Regions from separate parts of the [Rhizobium] kunmingense genome, predicted to be linked through region 1. Evidence: predicted binding sites of a transcription regulator. Region 1 holds the regulator's gene; each other region holds the start of a gene.
The links. The regulator PhoB, encoded in region 1, activates phosphate uptake and scavenging genes when phosphate is short. The targets are predictions, from matches to a motif close to TGTCATNNANCTGTCAT.

Region 1 (3,205 bases):
GGTCGCGCCAAGGCAGGCGGCACCGTTGCCACCAACCGCGCCGTCAAGCGCCCGGCTGTCGCGCCTCGCCCGCAGACTTTCGCCTCGCGTACGGCAACGGCCACCCGCACCGTTACCCGCCCGGTCGGCGCAACCGTCGTCCACGAGGAAATCGAGATCGAAGCCCGCCAGGAACTGGTGCTGCGCCCGGCAGCCAATATCGTCCTGCCGATCTCCAAGAAACTCGCCTTGACCGAACTGACCGAGCGCACCTGCAAGTGGCCGGTCGGCGACCCGCTGACGGACGATTTCCATTTCTGTGGCTGCGAGTCCCAGGACAGCTCGCCCTACTGCAAGTACCACGCAAAGCTGGCTTACCAGCCGGTACACGAGCGCCGTAAGGCGGGTGCAGCACGCGCCTGACCGGCACGGCACGGACTTCAAAACAGCGGGCTTTAAGGCCCGCTTTTTTATTGCCGGTCCCTGGACATGCCCCGGCTGCAAGGCAGGATTGCCCGTTCGACGCTTGCCCTTCGCAGCACAAGACCTTATTTATTCTGTGAGCGAGGACGACCTCCCCCAGTATGGGCATCAACAACCGGGACGACCCGGCAGAGCCCAAGGGGTATAAAGTCATGCGGACCACACGCGACCGTATTCGCCACGCCATCAGCTTCGAAATCATCGGACTTGCGCTGTTCATTCCGTTCAGCGCTTTCGTGTTCGACATGCCCATCTCGCATATGGGCGTGATCGGCATCGTTTCATCGACGCTCGCGACGATCTTCAACTATGTCTACAATCTCGGCTTCGACCATGCGATGCAGCGCCTGCGCGGCACTACGGAAAAAACGCTGGCTCTGCGCGTCCTGCATACGGTTCTTTTCGAACTCGGCCTGCTGGTCGTGCTGTTGCCGTTCATCGCCTGGTATCTCGGCGTGACGCTCTGGCATGCGCTGGTGATGGATATCTCGTTCGCGCTCTTCTACCTGGTCTACGCCTTCGTCTTCAACTGGAGCTACGACCGGGTGTTTCCTCTGCCCGAATGGCAGGAGAAGGCAGAAGCCTGATCTCTTCCCAAAAAGAAATCAGCCCGGAAGCGTCGACCGCTTCCGGGCTGATGTTCGTTCCGTCAGATCCTGTTGATCAGGATTCCATGGAATAACCCGCACCGCGAACGGTGCGGATGACATCCTGCATGTTGGAGAAGTTGAGCGCCTTGCGCAGGCGACCGACATGGACGTCGACGGTGCGTTCGTCGACATAGATATCGTGGCCCCAGACACCGTCGAGAAGCTGAGAACGCGAGAAGACGCGGCCCGGCGAAACCATCAGGAATTCCAGAAGGCGGAATTCCGTCGGACCGAGGCGCACTTCGCGGCTCTTGCGGTGAACGCGATGGGTCTCGCGATCAAGCTCGATGTCTCCGCATTTCAGAACGCTGGAGAGAACCTCCGGCTTGGCGCGGCGCAGCATGGCCTTGACGCGGGCCATCAGCTCGGGCGTCGAGAACGGCTTGACGACGTAATCGTCCGCGCCGGTCGCGAGGCCGCGAACGCGTTCGCTTTCCTCGCCGCGGGCCGTCAGCATGATGATCGGCAGACGTTCCGTCTCCGGCCGCATGCGCAGGCGCCGGCACAGTTCGATGCCCGATACGCCCGGCAGCATCCAGTCGAGGACCAGAAGATCCGGAGCGCGTTCCTGAAGCCGGATTTCCGCCTCGTCCCCCCTAAGGATGGTCTCGACTTCGTAGCCTTCGGCTTCGAGGTTGTAACGGAGGAGGACGCTCAGCGCCTCCTCGTCTTCCACTACCGCAATTCTTGGCTGCATCCTCATTACGCTCCGTCAGGTACGCTGCTGCATCGGCCCGAAAATCGGCTCGATTTTCGGAAGGCCCGATGCGCAGTTTCTTAGCAATCGAGCGCCCCATGCACGTCCTTAAGGACGTGCGGCCCTCCGGCAGCAATCACTCGGCGACAGCGCCGACAGTGTTTGCCGTATCATCCTTCGGGCGCTCGCCTTCCGGCGCCGCACCCGTGGTCATGTAGTAGATTGTCTCGGCGATGTTGGTCGCGTGGTCGCCGATACGCTCGATGTTCTTGGCGCAGAACAGGAGATGCGTGCAGGTGGTGATGTTGCGCGGATCTTCCATCATGTAGGTCAGAAGCTCGCGGAACAGCGACGTGTACATCGCGTCGATCTCTTCATCGCGCGAGCGGATCGCCTCTGCCCGTTCCGCCGAGCGGGTGGCGTAAACATCGAGAACATCCTTGAGCTGGACGGCCGCGAGATCCGACAGATGCTCGAGACCGCGGGCAAGCTTGCGCGGCACGCCGGTGCCCTGCACCGCGATGACGCGCTTGGCAGTGTTCTTGCCAAGATCACCGACGCGCTCCAGATCGGCTGCGATGCGCAGGGTGCCGATGATTTCACGCAGGTCGGCCGCCATCGGCTGACGCTTGGCGATGGTGACGATCGCCTTGTCCTGAATTTCGCGTTCGGCGTGATCGAGGATCACGTCGTCGGAGATGACCTTCTGGGCAAGCGCAGAGTCGGAGTTGACCAGAGCGCGCACGGCATCGCCGCACATCTGCTCGGCCAGGCCGCCCATTTCGGAAATGCGGCGGCGCAGATATTTCAGTTCTTCGTCGTAGGCAGAAAGGATATGACTGGATACCATCTTCTTGTCCTTGAAAATCCGTAGCAGCAGGCAAATGGCTTATCGCCGATCAGCCGAAGCGACCCATGATGTAATCCTGGGTGCGCTGGTCATCCGGATTGGTGAACATCTTGTCCGTGTCGTTCTCCTCGACCAGCTGGCCGAGATGGAACATGGCGGTGCGCTGCGAGACGCGGGCCGCCTGCTGCATCGAGTGCGTCACGATGACGATCGTGTAGTTGGCGCGCAGCTCGTGGATGAGTTCCTCAACCTTGGCGGTGGCGATCGGGTCGAGCGCCGAGCAGGGTTCGTCCATCAGGATCACTTCCGGCGAGACCGCGACCGCACGGGCGATGCAGAGACGCTGCTGCTGGCCACCGGAGAGACCGGTGCCGCCTTCATGCAGGCGATCCTTGACTTCGGCCCAGAGGCCGGCGCGCTGCAGAGATGCCTCGACGATCGCATCCATATCCGCCTTGCCGCGGGCAAGACCGTGGATCTTCGGACCGTAGGCGATGTTTTCGTAGATCGACTTCGGGAACGGGTTCGGCTTCTGAAACACCATGC
Region 2 (3,205 bases), 2.0 Mb from region 1:
TATGGATAAGGCGAAATCACCGGCTCGTGACGTGCGGCGATAACGAATGTGTCAGCCGCGCTTGCGAATGACCGCATGCCAGGCGTAGCCGCGGCTCAGCTCCTCGAAGATCATGTCCGCATTTGCAGCGTCCAGCCGCGCCTCCAGTGCTTCATGCAGCGTCGCGCGCGGGGTGACATGGAAACGCCGCAGCCAGGCCTGAAGGCCGGAGCGGAACCAGATCGGCAGGCCTTCCTGCTGGCCGAAATCGACGATATGCAGCGAGCCGTGCGGGGCGAGTGCCGCAAGTGCCGCGTCGATCGCCTCTTCCCAGGCCGGGATCATCGACAGCGCGTAGGAGATCATGACCCGGTCGAAACCGTCCGTGCCGAAATCCTGCGGGCGGAAATTCGTCGCGTCTGCGACGATGAGGTTGGGAAGTGCCTCGCCGCCCGCCAGGTTCTTCCGAGCCGTTGCCAGCATCTCGGCCGAAATGTCGAGGCCGTAAAGTTTTGCCTTCGGATAATGCCGGCGGGTGAGCGCCAGATTGCGGCCGGTGCCGCAGCCGACTTCCAGAATGCTTGTTCCGGGCGATGGCTTGAGGCCCTCGATCATCCGGTCGCGGCCGAGGAGGTAGTATTTGCGCGTCAGGTCGTAGATGTGGCGCTGATAGCGATACATCCGGTCCATGTCGGCGGCGTGGTCATCCGCCGGTCGGTTTTCCGGTACCGCGCTCACGCGCCGGCCTTCGTGTAGATGTGGAAGCCGCCATAGATCGCCGAACGATCCTGACGGTTCAGCTCGCTGGAGCGTTCGGCGAGATAGGTCCATTCCTGCCGCAGTGCATCGGAAATGCGACCTTCGATGACGCTGTCTTCGGCGGCGGTGCGGAAGATGACACGGGCGCCGGGAGCAGCCGTGCGGTTGATCTCGCTCCACAGCGCATTCAGCTGCTCGTCCGACATCCAGTCCTGCGCATCGAGAAGCACGAAGCGATCGACGGAGGCGGCCGGCTTGCGGGCGAGAAGCGCGGTGAACGTCTCGTGGTGCACCGTGACGCGGTCGGCGTTCTGGCGGATGGCCGCGTAATGTTCCGGGCGCAGGTAGAAGGGCAGGTCGCCTTCGTGCGGGCGGGGATAGCGGCGAGCGAAGGCCTGCCAGGCAAAGTAGTTGTCCTTGAGCGGGAAATGGCAGGCGAGCTTTTCCAGCCTGCCACGCAGAACCGGGGCGATCGAGCCGTTCGGGGCGAGGCTTGCCAGTTCGTCATACTGCTGCGGCGGAATGCCGAGGCCGAAAAGCGAGCTCTTGCGGCTGGTGATGAAGCGGATCAACGGGCGATCGAAGAGCGGGGCGATCTTTTCGTCGAAGAACTGCCGCTGTTCGTGCAACGTGCGGGCCTTGACAAAATCCGTCAGCCGGACGCCGTGCAGGCGGGCGAGGATGTGGCCTAGCGCGATGAAGCGGCCAAGCAAGCCGGTGCGATAGATGTTACGGTTGAAGACATCGACGCGCCGGCGGCCGGTCAGCGAGCGCTCCTGCCAGTAGCTTCGCGTGGCATGATCGAGATGGGCGGCGATATGATGGTCGAAGGAAGCGCTGTTGGTCCTCACTCCATCCATGCCGAACTGGCGGACGACATCGGCATGAGCCGGGAGATGACGGAAAGCGGCGAGCTTGAAGCGGTTCAGCGCAATATGGTGACGGTTGAGATCGACGACGTCGATGCTGCCCGGAGAACGCGACAGATAGGCGAGCATGTTGCAGCCGCCGGAGCCGATCGTGACGATCGAATGACCTTCCGCCAGTTCCATCGCCTCAATGTCGACAGCAGGGTCTTCCCATATCTGCGGATAGACGAGGCCGGAGAAGAGGAGGCCGAAGAAGCGCTCCGAAAGGCCGTGGGCGGAAAACGCCTTGTGCTGGATGAGGGCTGATTTCAGCTTGCCGTTCTTTTGCAAGCCACGCTCTTCGACGATCTCTGCCATGGTCAATTCCTGCCTCATCATGCGTTTGGAGGCGTTTAGTCCTCTGATGCAACAGCTTCGTGACGAGACCTGTGTGTGGTGGGGCGGAATGCGGTTGCGGCGCAGAAACGGGCTTTCCCTTGGGTGTATATTTTGCTTGCATGCGGCCGACCCAAAGGGAGACTGCCGGTGCTCAGACGGATTTTTCGTGTCCTCGCCATCCTGCTGATCGTGCTGGCGATCGGCCTTGGCGGATGGCTGTATTTCGTGCCGCCGAACCTGCTGCGTGTCGGCAGCGGCTATGCGGCGAAGATCGTCTGCTCGAATGTGTTCATTGCCGGGCGTGACGCGGATCAGGTTCTGGCGCAGGACGTGCAGGCGCCGGGGCATCCGCTGTTGCGGCTGATGCGGGTGGAGATCGACCGCCAAGGCGGGCGTGTCGGGGCGGCACTTCTGGGCGTAATTGCACCGAGCGAGGCCTTCTATCGCGAGGGAACCGGCTGCACCGTCGTCGTCCCCGGAACATCTCTGGCAAGTGTCGCCGTGCCGCCCGTTTCTGGCGGGGAGGTTGATGATATTCTCTGGCCTGAAGGGCGAAAGGTCGAGTTGGATGAATCGCTTGCGCGCGTGCTTTCAGATGCCGCGTTAACGGGACCGGGCATGCGCGGCACCGTGGTCGTTCGCCAGGGCCGCATCGTGGCGGAGGCTTACGGGACCGGCTTTTCGGCCGAGACACCACTGCTCGGCTGGTCGATGACGAAGACGGTGAATGCCGCGATCATCGGGCGGCTGATAGAGCAAGGGCGCATGTCGCTCGAGGACAGTAACCTGTTTTCCGAGTGGCGCGGCGACGGCCGGGCCGCGATCCGTGTCGCCGACCTTATGGGGATGGAGAGCGGTCTCGTCTTCAACGAGAATTACGGCACGGTTGCCGATGTGACCCGCATGCTTTTCCTTGAGCCGGACATGGCGCGGTTTGCCGCCAGCCTGCCGCCGGAGACGGAGATCGGGACCGATTTCCATTATTCGTCCGGTACTTCGGTGCTGTTGTCGAAACTCTGGATGGAGCGGTTCGACGATGCTGCGGAGGCGCTTGCCTATCCGAACGGCAGCCTTTTCGGGCCGCTCGGAATGGCGTCTGCGGTTATGGAGACGGATGAGGCCGGAACCTATGTTGGCAGCTCCTACATGTATGCGACGGCACGCGACTGGGCCCGCTTCGGCCTGCTGCTGGCGCGGGACGGCATGTGGAACGGAGAGCG
Region 3 (3,205 bases), 2.9 Mb from region 1:
GGAAAAGCAGCTCGACTATGCGCTGGCCGACGTCACCCATCTGCGCGACGTCTACCTGCACCTCAAGGAACAGCTTGAGCGCGAAGGCCGCGCCCTGTGGCTGACCGAGGAAATGGCGATCCTGGAAAATCCGGGCACCTACGACCTGCATCCGGACGACGCCTGGCAGCGTCTCAAGGCGCGACTGCGCAAGCCGAGCGAGCTTGCAATCTTGAAATTCGTCGCCGCCTGGCGCGAGCGAGAGGCCCGCAGCCGCAACGTACCGCGGTCTCGCGTGCTGAAAGACGATGCGATCTATGAGATCGCCCAGCAGCAGCCGAAGGATAGCGAAGCGCTGGGCCGCCTGCGCACCATCCCGAAGGGTTGGGAACGCTCGGCATCGGGGGCTGCGATCGTCGAGGCGGTCAACGCGGCACTTGCGCTGCCGAAGGCCGACATGCCGCATCCGCCCAAGCACGCCCACGTGCCGGAAGGAACAGCCGCAGCCGTCGAACTGCTCAAGGTTCTGCTGAAGCTCGTCTCCGACAAGCAGGGCGTCGCCGCCAAGGTGATCGCCAATACGGATGATCTGGAAAAGATCGCGTCGGAAGGCGAGAGCGCACAGGTTGCCGCCCTTTCCGGCTGGCGTCGCGAGCTTTTCGGCGACACGGCGCTGAAGCTGATCGAAGGCGGCGTGGCGCTGCGCTTCGTCAACAAGAAGGTCGAGGCGGTCGAACTCTAAGACCGCCCGTCATTTCCACGGATCGATGACCGGCACACCGGCCGCGTCGAAAGGGGCGGTATCACGTGTTGCAATGGTGAAGCCGTGGACTTTGGCGATAGCTGCAATCTGGCCATCAGCGATCAGGATCGCCTTGCCCCTGGTGCGCGCTGCGGCAACGGACACACCGTAAAGATACGCGGCACGATCGTCGAAGGGCAGGATGCGAGAGCGAAAGTATCTTACGAAGACCTCCGCCATACCCCTCTTCAAACCAATTTTCCGTTTTCCATCGCTCAAAATCTCGATGCCGTAGAGCACTTCAGCAAGGCTAACCGAGGTTGCGAACAATGATTGCGGCGATTGTGCGCGCAGCCAAGTCCTTACATTGGCATCGACATTTTGCTTGTTGATCTCCGAAATAACATTCGTGTCGAGAATGATCATTCGAACGATGCAGCTCTGGCCGGGGTCTGGTCACGCTTGAACTCGATCTCTTCAAGCTCCGGATATTCCTCGCGCAACTTCTGAAAGGCCAGGATGAGGTCCTCCCCTGAGGCAGGCGTGTCATCCGGATCACCGTTGTCCGCATCCACGGCCAATGCCTCCTGTAATATCCGCTCTGCTTCGACGTCGGCTGTCGTGCCATTCTCGGCTGCGCGCGCTTCGAGCGCCTTTGCCGCCGCATCGGACAGGTTTCTTATCGTGATGGCATTCATCATCGCACCTCCGATCGGGTCACTTCGGTGGCCCAATGATAGGCGTTCCTCCCGCCCTTTTCAACGCGGCCGGCGCGTTCCGTGCGACGCAGCAGCTTGATCCTTCGCGCCACCGAAATTTCATCCAAGCTTCAAGATACCATCACCCACCCGTCATGCACGACGCCTATCGAGGCTTGCAGTTCAATGCGAGACAAGCGGGTGTTTTCATGACCAAAACCTTTATCACTTCCGTTGCAATCGCGGCCCTGATGGCCGGTTCCGCGCTGGCTGACGGCACGGAATTTCCGGCCAAGCTCGCCGGCCAGGCGATCCTGCCGGCCAACACGATCGAACAGGCGCCGGCCGATGCGCCGGAATTTCTCAAGGCGTCCGGCAAGTTCACCGCGCCCGGCAAGCGCGTCGAAGCGCTCGGCACGATCGACGGCAAGGATGGCGCGCGCGTCACCGACGTCAAGCTGCCGCTCGACGGCCAGCCGATCCAGGGTTTTTCCGGCATCAAGGCGATGGCCGACGGGACATTCTGGACCCTGTCCGACAACGGCTTCGGCTCCAAGGCCAACTCGTCCGACGCCATGCTTTTCCTGCATCAGGTGAAGTTCGACTGGGCAACCAACAAGGTCGAGGTGGTCAAAAATATCTTCCTGTCCGATCCGAACCGTATCGCCCCCTTCCCGATCACCATGGAGGGTTCGGAGAAGCGCTATCTGACGGGTGCGGATTTCGATATCGAGTCGATCCAGCCGGTGGCAGACGGCTTCTGGCTCGGTGAGGAGTTCGGCCCCTACCTGATGAAGGTCGATGCCGAAGGCCGTCTGACCGATGTCGTCGCGACGATGGTCGATGGCAAGCCGGTCAAGTCGCCCGACAACCAGACGCTTTCGATGCCGGCGAACCCGGCCGCCAAGCTGCCGGTGTTCAACCTGAAGCGTTCAGGCGGCTATGAGGGCATGGCGATGTCGAAGGACGGGTCGAAGCTCTACGGCATGCTGGAAGGCCCGCTCTTTCTCGAAGACGGCAAGGTCGAGCAGATCGATGGTCGCACGGCGCTGCGGGTCATAGAATTCGACGTCGCGTCGAAAGGCTGGACCGGCCGCTCCTGGCTTTATCCGCTGGCTGAAAAGGGCGTAGCGATCGGCGACTTCAACATGCTGGATGCAACGACCGCTCTCGTCATCGAGCGCGACAACGGCGCCGGCACCGCGGACAAGGCCTGCGCCGATCCGAAGCAGCCGAAGCCGGACTGCTTCGAGGCACCGGCCGAATTGAAGCGCGTCTACAAGATCGAGATGAGCGACGCCAATGTCGGCAAAGCTGTGCGCAAGATCGGTTATATCGACCTGATGAACATCAAGGACCCCGACAACAAGAAGAAGGCGGGTTCGAAAGATGGCGTCTATGACATGCCGTTCGTGACGATCGAGAATGTCGATCAGGTGGACGCCACCCATCTCGTCATCGGCAACGACAACAACCTGCCTTTCTCGGCCGGCCGCGCCGTCGACAAGGCGGATGACAACGAATTCAGCCTGATCGAAGCGGCAGAGTTCCTGTCGGCGAAGTAGCCGGCGCGATCGGCGCATCAGGTAACGCGGCCGGCTACCCGGTCGCGTTTTCTTTTTGCCGAAATACTGAGATTATTCTCATGCCGCCGGTCAGGAACCATCGGACAAGGTTCTTGGAGGAGAGAGCGGCACAGGAGGAGGATTTCAAAATGCCGAGCACGATCAGATTGCATCGCGTTCTCGCCGCAGGCCCGGAGAAGGTCTATCGCGCCTTTCTCGAG

Region 2: the regulator PhoB is predicted to act here: its motif matches at 2,013-2,029, upstream of AC0JZ4_RS12620 (BtaA family protein).
Region 3: the regulator PhoB is predicted to act here: its motif matches at 1,560-1,576, upstream of AC0JZ4_RS17415 (esterase-like activity of phytase family protein).

What each region holds. Positions count from the first base shown of each region.
Region 1 covers NZ_CDRNXG010000001.1:653,039-656,243, forward strand. The annotation lists gene AC0JZ4_RS03305 (GcrA family cell cycle regulator) at 1-402, shown strand, start outside; gene AC0JZ4_RS03310 (PACE efflux transporter) at 615-1,049, shown strand; gene phoB (phosphate regulon transcriptional regulator PhoB) at 1,126-1,809, opposite strand; gene phoU (phosphate signaling complex protein PhoU) at 1,946-2,659, opposite strand; gene pstB (phosphate ABC transporter ATP-binding protein PstB) at 2,709-3,205, opposite strand, start outside.
Region 2 covers NZ_CDRNXG010000001.1:2,644,961-2,648,165, forward strand. The annotation lists gene AC0JZ4_RS12615 (class I SAM-dependent methyltransferase) at 52-669, opposite strand; gene AC0JZ4_RS12620 (BtaA family protein) at 714-1,964, opposite strand; gene AC0JZ4_RS12625 (serine hydrolase domain-containing protein) at 2,133-3,205, shown strand, end outside.
Region 3 covers NZ_CDRNXG010000001.1:3,598,627-3,601,831, forward strand. The annotation lists gene rnd (ribonuclease D) at 1-721, shown strand, start outside; gene AC0JZ4_RS17405 (PIN domain-containing protein) at 731-1,147, opposite strand; gene AC0JZ4_RS17410 (FitA-like ribbon-helix-helix domain-containing protein) at 1,144-1,419, opposite strand; gene AC0JZ4_RS17415 (esterase-like activity of phytase family protein) at 1,629-2,984, shown strand; gene AC0JZ4_RS17420 (SRPBCC family protein) at 3,134-3,205, shown strand, end outside.